DNA from 2 places in the Clostridium sp. CTA-7 genome. Region 2 is predicted to be linked to the other one. Evidence: riboswitches for the same ligand, from Rfam matches in the RefSeq annotation. Region 2 holds a riboswitch; the other holds the start of a gene.
What was found. A riboswitch is a leader RNA that binds a small molecule or an ion and turns the genes downstream of it on or off. The one in region 2 is predicted to bind thiamine pyrophosphate.

Region 1 (5,554 bases), on a different contig from region 2:
ATACCACCTGACAGTTGTGATGGATACTTATATTCAAAGCCACTAAGTCCAAATTCATTTATATGCTTTTTAACTTTTTCTCTAGCTTCTTTTTTATTATTTCCTTTAAATACAAGTGGAATTCCTATATTATCAATAACTTTTTTCCAAGGAACCATCATATCTTTTTGATACATATAGCTTAAATCGCCATTTATTTTTAATTCACCACTATCACACTTTATAATATTAGTTAATATATTAAATATTGTGCTTTTTCCACTGCCTGATGGACCTAAAATTGATACTAGTTCACCTTCATTAACTTTTATACTAATATTCTTTAATATCTCCATTTCATCAAAGGACTTTGATACATTTTCAAGTAAAATCTTATTTTGATAAGAATTCATTTGTATAAGCCTCACTTGCTTTCATATCTTTATTTATAAGCTTATTATCTAATAGAAATTTAGTATAGTTATCCCATACGCTATCCTTCATTTCTCCCCAAACAGCTGCATCATCTTTATATTTATCCGCAAGATATTTTTGGCTTTCTATTGCAAGTTCTTCTCCTATTTCAGGAACTTTACTTACTAATAATTTTGCACTTTCTTCTGGATTTTTCATAGCGAACTCATATCCTTTAGTTGTTGCTTCCATAAATTTCTTAGCTAAATCTTTTTTATTATTAATAGTATCTTCAGTAGCTGCAATAATTGGTGTGTAATAATCTAATGCTGGATCTAAATCTTTAACTGGTATATAGTTTATATCAAATCCTCTTAGCTTAGCTTCCATATTAGTCCAAGCTTCAAATGTCCACTCAAAATCTAAGTTATTCTTAGTTGCTATAAAGAAATCTTCTGTTCCTACATCAACAGTTTTCAATTTACTAAAATCTGCTCCATTTTTCTCCATGACAGCTTTTAATATAGCTTGCTCTGATGGACTTCCCCATCCACCATACACTTTATTTTCAAAATCCTTAACTGTTTCTATTCCCTTTTCCTTTGGTGATGCAAAGCCTGATGTATTATGTTGTATAATTGTCGCTATTGCTTTAACAGGAAGTGGACTATCTGATGTTCTTGCATATGTTAAATCCTCTTGATAACTTACTGCAAAATCACCTTTTCCAGCAGCTAGAAGTTGCAGGGATGATCCTTCTGATGGCTGAATTATTTCAACATCTAATCCAAGATCTTTATAATACCCTTTTTCCTGAGCTACATATAATCCTGTATGATTTGTATTTGGTGTCCAATCTAATATTACGGTAACCTTTTGTAATCCTTCCGAAGTTTTTGCTTCTTCTTTTTTACTACATCCAGCTAATAGTGTCAATGCTGTTACAGATGCTAATACTACTGATATAATTTTTTTCTTTAACATTATTATTTCACCTCAAAATCTATTATTTTGTATTTTATTCCTTTATCTTTAATTTTTTATTATTCCATGGAGTACATACTCTTTCCATCAAAGTAACTATAAAAAATATTGCCATGCTTATAACTACTATTATTACTATTGATGCAAACATTTTATCTAATGCATAAGCACTTCTGGCTCTTGTCATATATACCCCAAGACCTTTTTCTCCTCCAAGCCATTCTCCAATTACAGCTCCCATAATACTATAAGTTGCTGCAATTCTCATACCTGAAAAGAAGTTTATCATTCCATAAGGTAACTTTAAATGCATAAAAACATTAAGCTTAGATGCCCCCATTAATTTAAAATGATTGATTAAATCCTTATCTACACCTTCTAACCCGTCAACTATGCTAATTACTATTGGGAAAAAGCATACTAGCACAACCACTATTATCTTTGGAAGTGAACCAAATCCAAACCAAATTATAAATAATGGCGCAAGAGCAACTGTCGGTATAGTTTGAGATATAACTAGTACTGGATATAAAGCTCTTTTTACTAGTGGAATCATATCCATAATTATTGCTAGTATTATAGATAATCCTATTGCTATTAAAAACCCTATCATACCTTCATATAATGTAGTTAAAGTATGAGGTATCATAACTTTAAAATCCTTAACTAATGTTTGCATAACATCTGTTGGTGCTGGCATTATATACTTTTCTATGCCCCCAATAGTTACTATGCACTGCCATAAAACTAATAAAATTATAATAAATACTATAGGTGCTATCTTATTCCCTATATTTTTTAATTTTTTCATCCATTGTCACGCCTTCTTTTTTATAATCTATTTTAACCATAGATACTACTCTTGATGCACCTTCTTCAGTACAAATTTCTTGAGCCTTTTTTACTATTTCTAGTAATTCACTTAATTCACCTTCCATTGTAGTTTCCATAGCTCCAACTTCATATTTAACACCAGTGGATGCTATATATTCTATAACCTTGTCTACAACAGGATAAATCCTCTCCTCACTAACTGTTGGTATAACTTGAAGACTTACATTACAAACTGACATAGTCTTTTCCTCCTCTAAATATATTTAAAAGTAAACAAATTTGATTTTATTTATATGTCCATATAGTAAAAAAATACAGTATCTCTGATTAGAAATACTGTATTATAGTTCAATTTGTATATTAAAATTCAATAACAAATAATCTCCCTACGTTGGCATTATCCAAATCAGGTTCATGGGTCAAAATAGTATCAACTTTATCTCAGGCAGTTCACCGCCCCCCCAGATATCTATTTACTTTTTATAGTTCCATTTTATTCATTTTCACTCCAAATGTCAAGCTAATCAATAATACTTATCAACTAAATAATTTTATTAATTGTATAATACTTATATATATTACACAATCCATTTCTAAGCTAAGTTTCAACGATTTACTTTGCTTAATTCTCTAAGTGATTTTCATCCCTCACTCTTATTAGCTCCAAATAATACAACTATAATCCCTAAAGATCCTATGATTATTTTTATTATAGGCATTGAAATTAAAATTCTCCTAACTAATTATTCTAATATAATTACCCTCTATATTTTTTAGTAATTCATTCAGTTCTATATTCTTATAATTTGAAACCTTTTTAGCCACATCTATTATTGCCCTTGGATATCCATATTCTCCATTAACCCATTCTAAAGCTGTTGGCCCATCAGTTTCTATAAGTAATCTATTTAATGGTATTCTATCTAAAACCTCATTAGTTTTTTCTGAATATCCTATATCTACACTTATTGTAAAATAGCATCCAAGCTCAATATATTTTTCTAAAGTGCTTATTTCACCACTATACCAATGTATAATAGCTTTATTATAATTATTCCTTTTTAGAGCATTATAAATTTCTTCTTCAGCTCCTTTTGTATGAATACTTACAAACTTATTTCTTTTAATACTTTCTTCTAGTATAAAATTAAAAATCTTTCTTTGTGCTTCATAAGTACTTTTATCTTCTACCCAGAAAAAATCTAAACCTATCTCCCCTATTAACTCACTTTCTTCTATATAAGGTATAAGACCTTCTAAATTCCCTTTATATTCTGCTGCTTTCCAGGGATGAATACCAAAGCATGGATTAATAAATTTACTCTTTTTACTGTATTCTTTATTTTTTATATAGCTCTTAATATCCATACTATTTGCTAAAGTTAATATTTCATTCTTATTTATATCTTCAATTGCTTTTTCTATATTTTCACCGAAAAAATCTAAATGAGTGTGTGCATCTATATACATAATTCCTCCATGAATTCTAATTTAAGTAGCATAATTAACTCTTTAATTTATATTCTATATTAGTAATTTCTTAATTATATCCTTTTAATGTTACTGATATAATTTCTGGTGGATTAAATATTCTTATTGGAAATAAACTATTCCCCAATCCCCTACTAACAAACATTGTAGTTTTATCACTATTATAACTTCCACTAGTATATTTAGGGAAAAACCCTTGATTTGGAGCTATAATTCCTCCTACAAATGGAATCTTAATTTGGCCTCCATGAGCATGTCCTGAAAAAACTAAATTCATATTATTTTTAGAATATAAATCAAACAGCTCTGGTCTATGTGAAAGTAGTATCTTAAAGTCTTCAATATTTGACCAATTACTTAAATATTCCTCCATATTACTTATATCCGTCCCATCTGTATAATTCGAGGTAAGAAAAGATGGATCAGATAATCCTAAAAGATATATAGTACTATTTTCTTTTCTAATCTCTAACTTAGTATCATCTATTATATTAACTCCTACTTCAATTAAGCTATCCTTTATTTCAGAATATTTTCCTGACCATGCTTCATGATTTCCTGAAACATAATAAATTGGAGCAATTTCTATTGCACCATTAATAAAGTCCATTGCTTTATCTAAATTATATCTACGCCTATCTATCAAATCACCTGTAACTATAATAATGTCTGGTGATAAATTTTCTATTTCTTCTAATATTTCTGATTGCTCTTTTCCAAACATTTTGTTATGCAAATCAGAAATATGTACAATTTTAAAGTCATTAAATTTAGATGGCACATCATAGCTTAAGTAATTAAAGTTAGAAATTGTAATACTATTATTTTGCCAAACGACAAACACATATAATGCTATAATTATTAAAACTCCTAATATCAACTTCTTCATTCTTTTATATAAACCTCTCATTTCCCATCCATAATTATATTCCTTAGTCAAATTCTATTAATTTTAACTTAACCTTTTAATTAGCTAAAGTTCTACACCTTTTAAATTTTTATTTAAATTTATCTGTAAAACCATAACTCCTATACCACTAATTAAGACCATTAAATAAAAGCTTATACCTCTACTAAGTAGCATAGCAGAACTTATTAGATGAATTGGAAATAAAGTCTTAAAAAATATTAAGAACCCTTTCTCGCCTATTCCTACTGCACCTGGCAACGGTAATGCTGCACCTGTAATGTATAAGGTAGACTGAATCAAAATGAATTGAATTAAAGACACAGATGACATTCCAATGGATTTATATATCCAAAACGGGATGCTATGCAATGCTAAAATTTGTACCGTGGTAGTAAGAATAGTTTTAATTATAAAAAATTTATCATTTTTAATATAATCTGCACCCTTTTTGTACTTCTCTATCTCTATTAATGCCTTTTCATTAAATATTATAGATTTTTGGTAATTAAAGTGTTGTAAAACTTTAACGCATAAGTTCACAACTTTAAAAATAAGCTTTTTTGAAAAAATAGATACCAATATTAATACTAATAAAATTACATTTAACCCAATCCCTAAAAATAGTAATATACTAAACTTTCCAAGAGTTCCTTTTAAAAATTCAAATTTTATTATTACTCCCATAATTGCCATTGATACGGTAACAAGTTGATATGTTGCAAGACATATTAGTAACGCAAGCATGCCATTAGAAATATCTATCTTTTTTTTATGCATATAATAAAGCTGCATTGGCTGCCCCCCAGTGGCTGACGGTGTTATAGAACTGAAAAAAATTCCCGTAAATGAATACTGTACACATTCAAGTAGTGTTGCCCTTTCTTTAAAACTCTTTAAACTACGCCTTATATTTATAGCCTCACAAAGAACCACAAGAGACAT
Region 2 (5,554 bases):
GATAAAATAACAGCCTTTTTATCTAAAAAACCATTAGATGTAACTGAGTTTTATATTTATATAAATGGAGTAAAAGAAGAAAACTGTGAATATATAATTTATAAGGATTTAAAAAAAGTAGAGTTTATAAATTTAAATTTAAATATATCACCAATGGATCTAGTTGAAGTAAGATCAAGTAAGACATTCCTTCCTTGTAAAGTTACGATGAGAAGGTTTTTAGACAGTTATTATTATAAAGAAAATGATATGGGCATTGTCTATGATAAAGAATATATATATTTAAGAGTTTGGGCTCCAACTGCTTTTAAGGTAGAGTTATGTTTATATGATAATTGGTATGATATAAATGAAAATGAAAAAAGCTTACATCAAATGAAAAGAGATAATATAAGTGGCACTTACTATAACAAAATAAATAGAAAAGAAAATGAAGGGAGATTTTATCTATATAAGCTTTATTTTAAAGATATAGATAGAAACGGATTAGAATATATAAAAATAAGCTATGCAGTAGATCCTTATACAGTATCTGTAGGTATAAATGGTGAAAAAGGCTTTTTAATAGATATAAATAATATAAAAACCATGCCACTAGGATGGTTATTTGATAGAAAACCAGAGCTTGTAAGAAAAGAGGATTCTATAATTTATGAAATTCATGTAAGAGATTTTACTATAAGCGATGATAGTGGAATAGATAAAAATATTAGAGGAAAATATTTAGGACTAGCAAAAGAAGGAGCTAGGTATAAAGATGCAAAAAGAAAAATTGAAGTTAAAACAGGTATTGATCATCTAAAAGAACTTGGAATAACACATGTACATTTATTACCTATATTTGACTTTGGTTCAGTTGATGAAAGAAAATCAAACAAAAAAGGGAATAGAAACTGGGGGTATGATCCTAAAAACTATAATGCTCCTGAAGGAAGTTATTCAAGTAATCCATATAATCCAATAGCTAGAATAATAGAACTAAGAGAGATGATAAAGGTTCTTCATAAAAATGGGATAAGAGTAGTTATGGATGTAGTTTATAATCATATGCAAGAAACTAGAAATTTAGATAGTCTTGTTCCATCATATTACTTTAGAACAGATTATAGAGGAAGATTTACTAATGGTTCAGGCTGTGGTAATGAAATAGCAACAGAAAGGCCTATGGTTAGAAAGTTTATTATAGATTCTATAACTCATTGGATAAAGGATTACCATATTGATGGTTTAAGATTTGATCTTATGGAATTAATAGATATAGATACTATGAAAGAAATAACTAGCTTAATAAAGAAAATTGACGACAATATATTAATTTATGGAGAGCCTTGGAAAGGAGGAGAATCGTCACTACTAAATGGAACCTACAAGGGAAGGCAAAGAGGTGAAGATTTTTCCGTATTTAATGACACCTTTAGAGATTTTATAAGGGGAAATAATAGTCCATCAAATGGATTTTCAAATGGAAATCAACATAATGGACCTACTGCATGGAATATAATAGAGGGTTTAAAAGGCTCTATAAATACATTAACATTTAATCCTAAGGAAACTATAAATTATGTAGATGCTCATGATAACTACACTCTCTGGGATCAAATAGAGAAAAGCTTAAAACCTAATATTAAAGAAGATGAATATAGAAAAATATTAGAAAATAATGTTTTAGATAATCATTTAGTAAGAAGAAATATTTTATCCCTTTCAATAATATTAACATCACAAGGAATACCATTTATTCAAGGTGGAGCAGAAATATTAAGAACAAAAAATGGAGACCACAATAGTTATAAAAGTCCAGATAATATAAATGCAATTTTTTGGAGGGATAAAGCAAAATATATAGATGTATTTAATTATGTAAAGGGATTAATAAATATCAGAAAAAACTATAGGGAATTTAGACTAGATAGTAGAGATGACATAAATAACAACATTGAGATTAGTTTTTTAAATGGAGATGAAAAGGCTGGAGTAATAAAGTGGCATTTTAGAAATCTATATAACATTGAAAAAAACTTAAATGATTTAATTGTAATTTATAATGGAACATCTATAGATGATTATGATGTAAATCAACATATTCCTGAATCAAAATCTGGTGAGTGGAATATTATAGCAGACCATAGTTATGCAGGGATAGAAACTATAAAAACTATTAAATATGGTTTTATTCCCCAATTAAAATCTTATTCAATTATGATTATATATTCATAAGAATTATTAAAATAAGAGGCTAGTTAAATCTAAAATGAATCCTACATGAAGGATTTTAACTTTAACGTAGCCTCTTAATTTTTGTAGTATATATGTTCTAATTAATATTCTACATTATCTATATTTAAATTGAAATCAATAGTTAAAATTCAAAAAGCAAGTTTAATAGTAAATTAGAATCATATATATAATAAAACTTTTAATATCCAGAGCTTAAAATAGCTGCAATAATTATTGATCCAAATATGATCCAGAACACTATTCCAATAGCAATCATAATAAGAGTTGCTTGGAAATAAGTTTTCTTACTTTTATTCACATTTGATCCAAAAGCCCAAACAAACATTAAAACTATGTTTGCAATTGGAATTAACATTAAAAGAAGTGTAATTATCCAATCTTTCAATGTCATTGGTTGAGAATACTTGTCGTAGTTAATATCATTATTTGTGTTGTTAGTTAAATTATTATCCATTATTTTCACTCCCCTAAAACTTAAAGTTATTATTTCTTAAATATTATACTATAAAATTTAAGAAATAATAACTCTAAGTGAAAAAAATGTAAAATTATAAAATTAATGAGATAGGCTTTTACTTCCTTCTATAATTCTATTTATAGGTAATAATCCTATAATAACTAAAACTACAATAAGATTTCCTCCAACAACAGCACCATTAACTACAAGAGAATATAAAGCTGGAGACCATCCTTCAGGTGCAAATTGTCCAAAGAATATAAACCCTGATATAAAGTGAAATATAAATTTAATAAACATACCGAAAAATGTTCCTAAAAGTTTTTTATCTTTAAAATACCCAGCTAGTCCAACTGCCATAAAAGGAAGAGGATAGTCAAATAAAACTTGAATTGGATGAAGTATATAAGGGCTGATAATTAAATATATTATCCCAAATAAAAATCCAGTAAGCATACCTATTTCAGGACCGTAAATAAAAGCAATAAGTAGTATTGGTACCATACTACCTAAATTTATACTACCAGCACCATTAGGTAAATCTACTATCTTTACAAGGTGAAGGATCGTAGCTAAGGCTAAAGCAATACCAATTCTAGCCATAATCTTTGAATCAAGCTTTATTTTTTTAAATCTAATAAAAGTAAGTATTAAAATAATAACTCCTAAAAGAGTAGCTAAAGAAAGCGGGCTTTTTAATATTTCACTAAAGCTTTCTCTTAATGTGTTAATAAAATTTTCCATTAAAAATACCTCCTAAAAATATGCTAGGAGGTACGTTTATAGCTTTATAATAATTTAATTCCATAAAAATACATTGTGACTTTCCTACGCTGGTATTATCCAGATCAGGTAAAGAGGGTTAATGAAAAATCATCTCTCAGCCTAAAGGCACCCCTAGCACTTCTTTTATTTAATTTATAAGTAAAGTTTACATAAGAATGAAATAAAAGTCAATAATTTTTAATATAGTATTTTATATAGAGAAATAAGAAGGTATCAGTTTGAAATTGATTGGAATAATTTACTATTTATTTGGTTTATAAAAAAATGTATGATAATAATTAGAGTTACCAATAATTTATTTACAATGCTGAACATAATTTTAATACTAATTTACAAAAGACTTTTTGATATACGGGGGGGAAAAATGATAAAAAACAAAAAGATAAATTTAATTATAGCATCGTTAGTACTAATTTTTATTGTTATAGGATTTAGTGCTTTTTATGTGAACAAGGTAAAAAAAGATAGAGTATTAGATGCAAAAATAGAAGAAGTATATGAAGAAGCAGATAATATTAAAATTTTAAATATGAATAATGATGAAGAAGAGCTTTATAGTAAATTAAAAGAAGACTTTAACAAAGCTATAAGCAGTAAAAAACTAAATGAAGCAAATGAAGTTTTAGATAAGTTAAAGGACTTAAAATCTTCGGTTGAGAAGAGAATTCAAGATGAAGCAAAAATAGAAGAAGAGAGAAAGAAGGAAGAAGAAAAACAGGAAAAAGAAAATGAAATAGCATTACCTGAAGAAGCTAAGAAAAAAGAAGAGGCTTCAAAGGTTGAGAATAATACTTCAAATTCAAATACTCAATCTATAGCTCCGTCTAATAATGAGCCTAAGATTGCCAATACATCAGTTGCTAAGAATTCTAATCAAATAATTTCAGTTGTGAGTACAGGCGGTAGTACAGCTGAGTTAGTTCTATGGCAAAAAGATAGCAATGGAAAATGGTATGAATATGATAGTATGTTTGCAAGATTAGGTGAAAATGGAATGAAAAATGCAAGTGAAGTTTATGAAATGGATTTATGTACTCCTACAGGTGTATATAGTTTAACAGAAGCTTTTGGAGCAGCACAAAATCCAGGAAGTGGAGTTCCATATAGAGTATTAGATGGTTCAGAATATTGGGTAGATGATGTTAATTCACCTTATTACAATACAATGCAGTTTGGAGCACCAAATGGTAGATGGAATTCAGCAGAGCATTTAATAGATCATAGCAATTCATATAAATACTCTTTAGTAATTGATTATAATAGATGGACAGTTGTTCCAGGGAAAAGCTCTGCAATATTTTTACATGTAGATGTTGGGGTTCCAACTTGGGGATGTGTAGCTGTTGAACAAAGCAAGATGAAAGAAATTTTACAATGGATAAATCCAGGTTCGAACCCTAAAATAGCTCTTGCCTTAAGTTATGGTGAACTTTATAGCTATTAACAAATAATTAATATATTATTTAAAAGAAAAGTTATACATTAATAAATTTATTAGTGTATAGCTTTTTTTATTAATAAGTTGTAGGCTAAGTAAAAATTATTTATAATTATTTTATGATATATGAAAAATAGGGAACAAATTTAAACTTTATAAATAAAAGGAAAAAAATTTTAAAATTAATATATCTATAATTTGATAAACACTTATAAAGGGGATGTAATATTATGAAAAAAGATTTATTATTTAGTCAATTTCCTTATATTGAAAGTGAAGAAATTATATTAAGTAAAATAGAAGAAGTTAATTTAGAGGATTTATATGAAATTTGTGCAAATGAAAATTTATATAAATATAAACCTGGAAATGCAAAGAAATCTATTGATACAGTAAAAAATATGATTGCTCATTTTCAAAGAGATTTTCAAAAGAAAAAGATAGTTTTTTTAGGTGTTTTTCTTAAATCTAATCCTAAAAAGCTTGTAGGTGTAGCGGAAATTTTTGATATAGATGAAAAAGTGAGTGTAGTTACTATAGGATATACTTTAAATGAAGATTACTTTGGTAAGGGGATAGCTAGTAATATTGTTAAGACCTTAATAAAATATTTATTTAATGAAGTAGAATTAAAC

Region 1: linked by a shared signal. The riboswitch ahead of ACYUEX_RS05700 (MTH1187 family thiamine-binding protein) and the one ahead of thiT (energy-coupled thiamine transporter ThiT) in region 2 are both predicted to bind thiamine pyrophosphate.

Annotation. Positions count from the first base shown of each region.
Region 1 is NZ_BAAAAV010000002.1:556,783-562,336, reverse strand. It holds gene ACYUEX_RS05715 (ABC transporter ATP-binding protein) at 1-392, opposite strand, end outside; gene ACYUEX_RS05710 (ABC transporter substrate-binding protein) at 373-1,377, opposite strand; gene ACYUEX_RS05705 (ABC transporter permease) at 1,412-2,188, opposite strand; gene ACYUEX_RS05700 (MTH1187 family thiamine-binding protein) at 2,160-2,450, opposite strand; TPP riboswitch at 2,578-2,685, opposite strand; gene ACYUEX_RS05695 (TatD family hydrolase) at 2,947-3,681, opposite strand; gene ACYUEX_RS05690 (metallophosphoesterase) at 3,752-4,591, opposite strand; gene ACYUEX_RS05685 (lysylphosphatidylglycerol synthase transmembrane domain-containing protein) at 4,676-5,554, opposite strand, start outside.
Region 2 is NZ_BAAAAV010000004.1:23,310-28,863, reverse strand. It holds gene pulA (type I pullulanase) at 1-2,217, shown strand, start outside; gene ACYUEX_RS08945 (hypothetical protein) at 2,417-2,692, opposite strand; gene thiT (energy-coupled thiamine transporter ThiT) at 2,795-3,439, opposite strand; TPP riboswitch at 3,504-3,604, opposite strand; gene ACYUEX_RS08935 (L,D-transpeptidase family protein) at 3,846-4,925, shown strand; gene ACYUEX_RS08930 (GNAT family N-acetyltransferase) at 5,150-5,554, shown strand, end outside.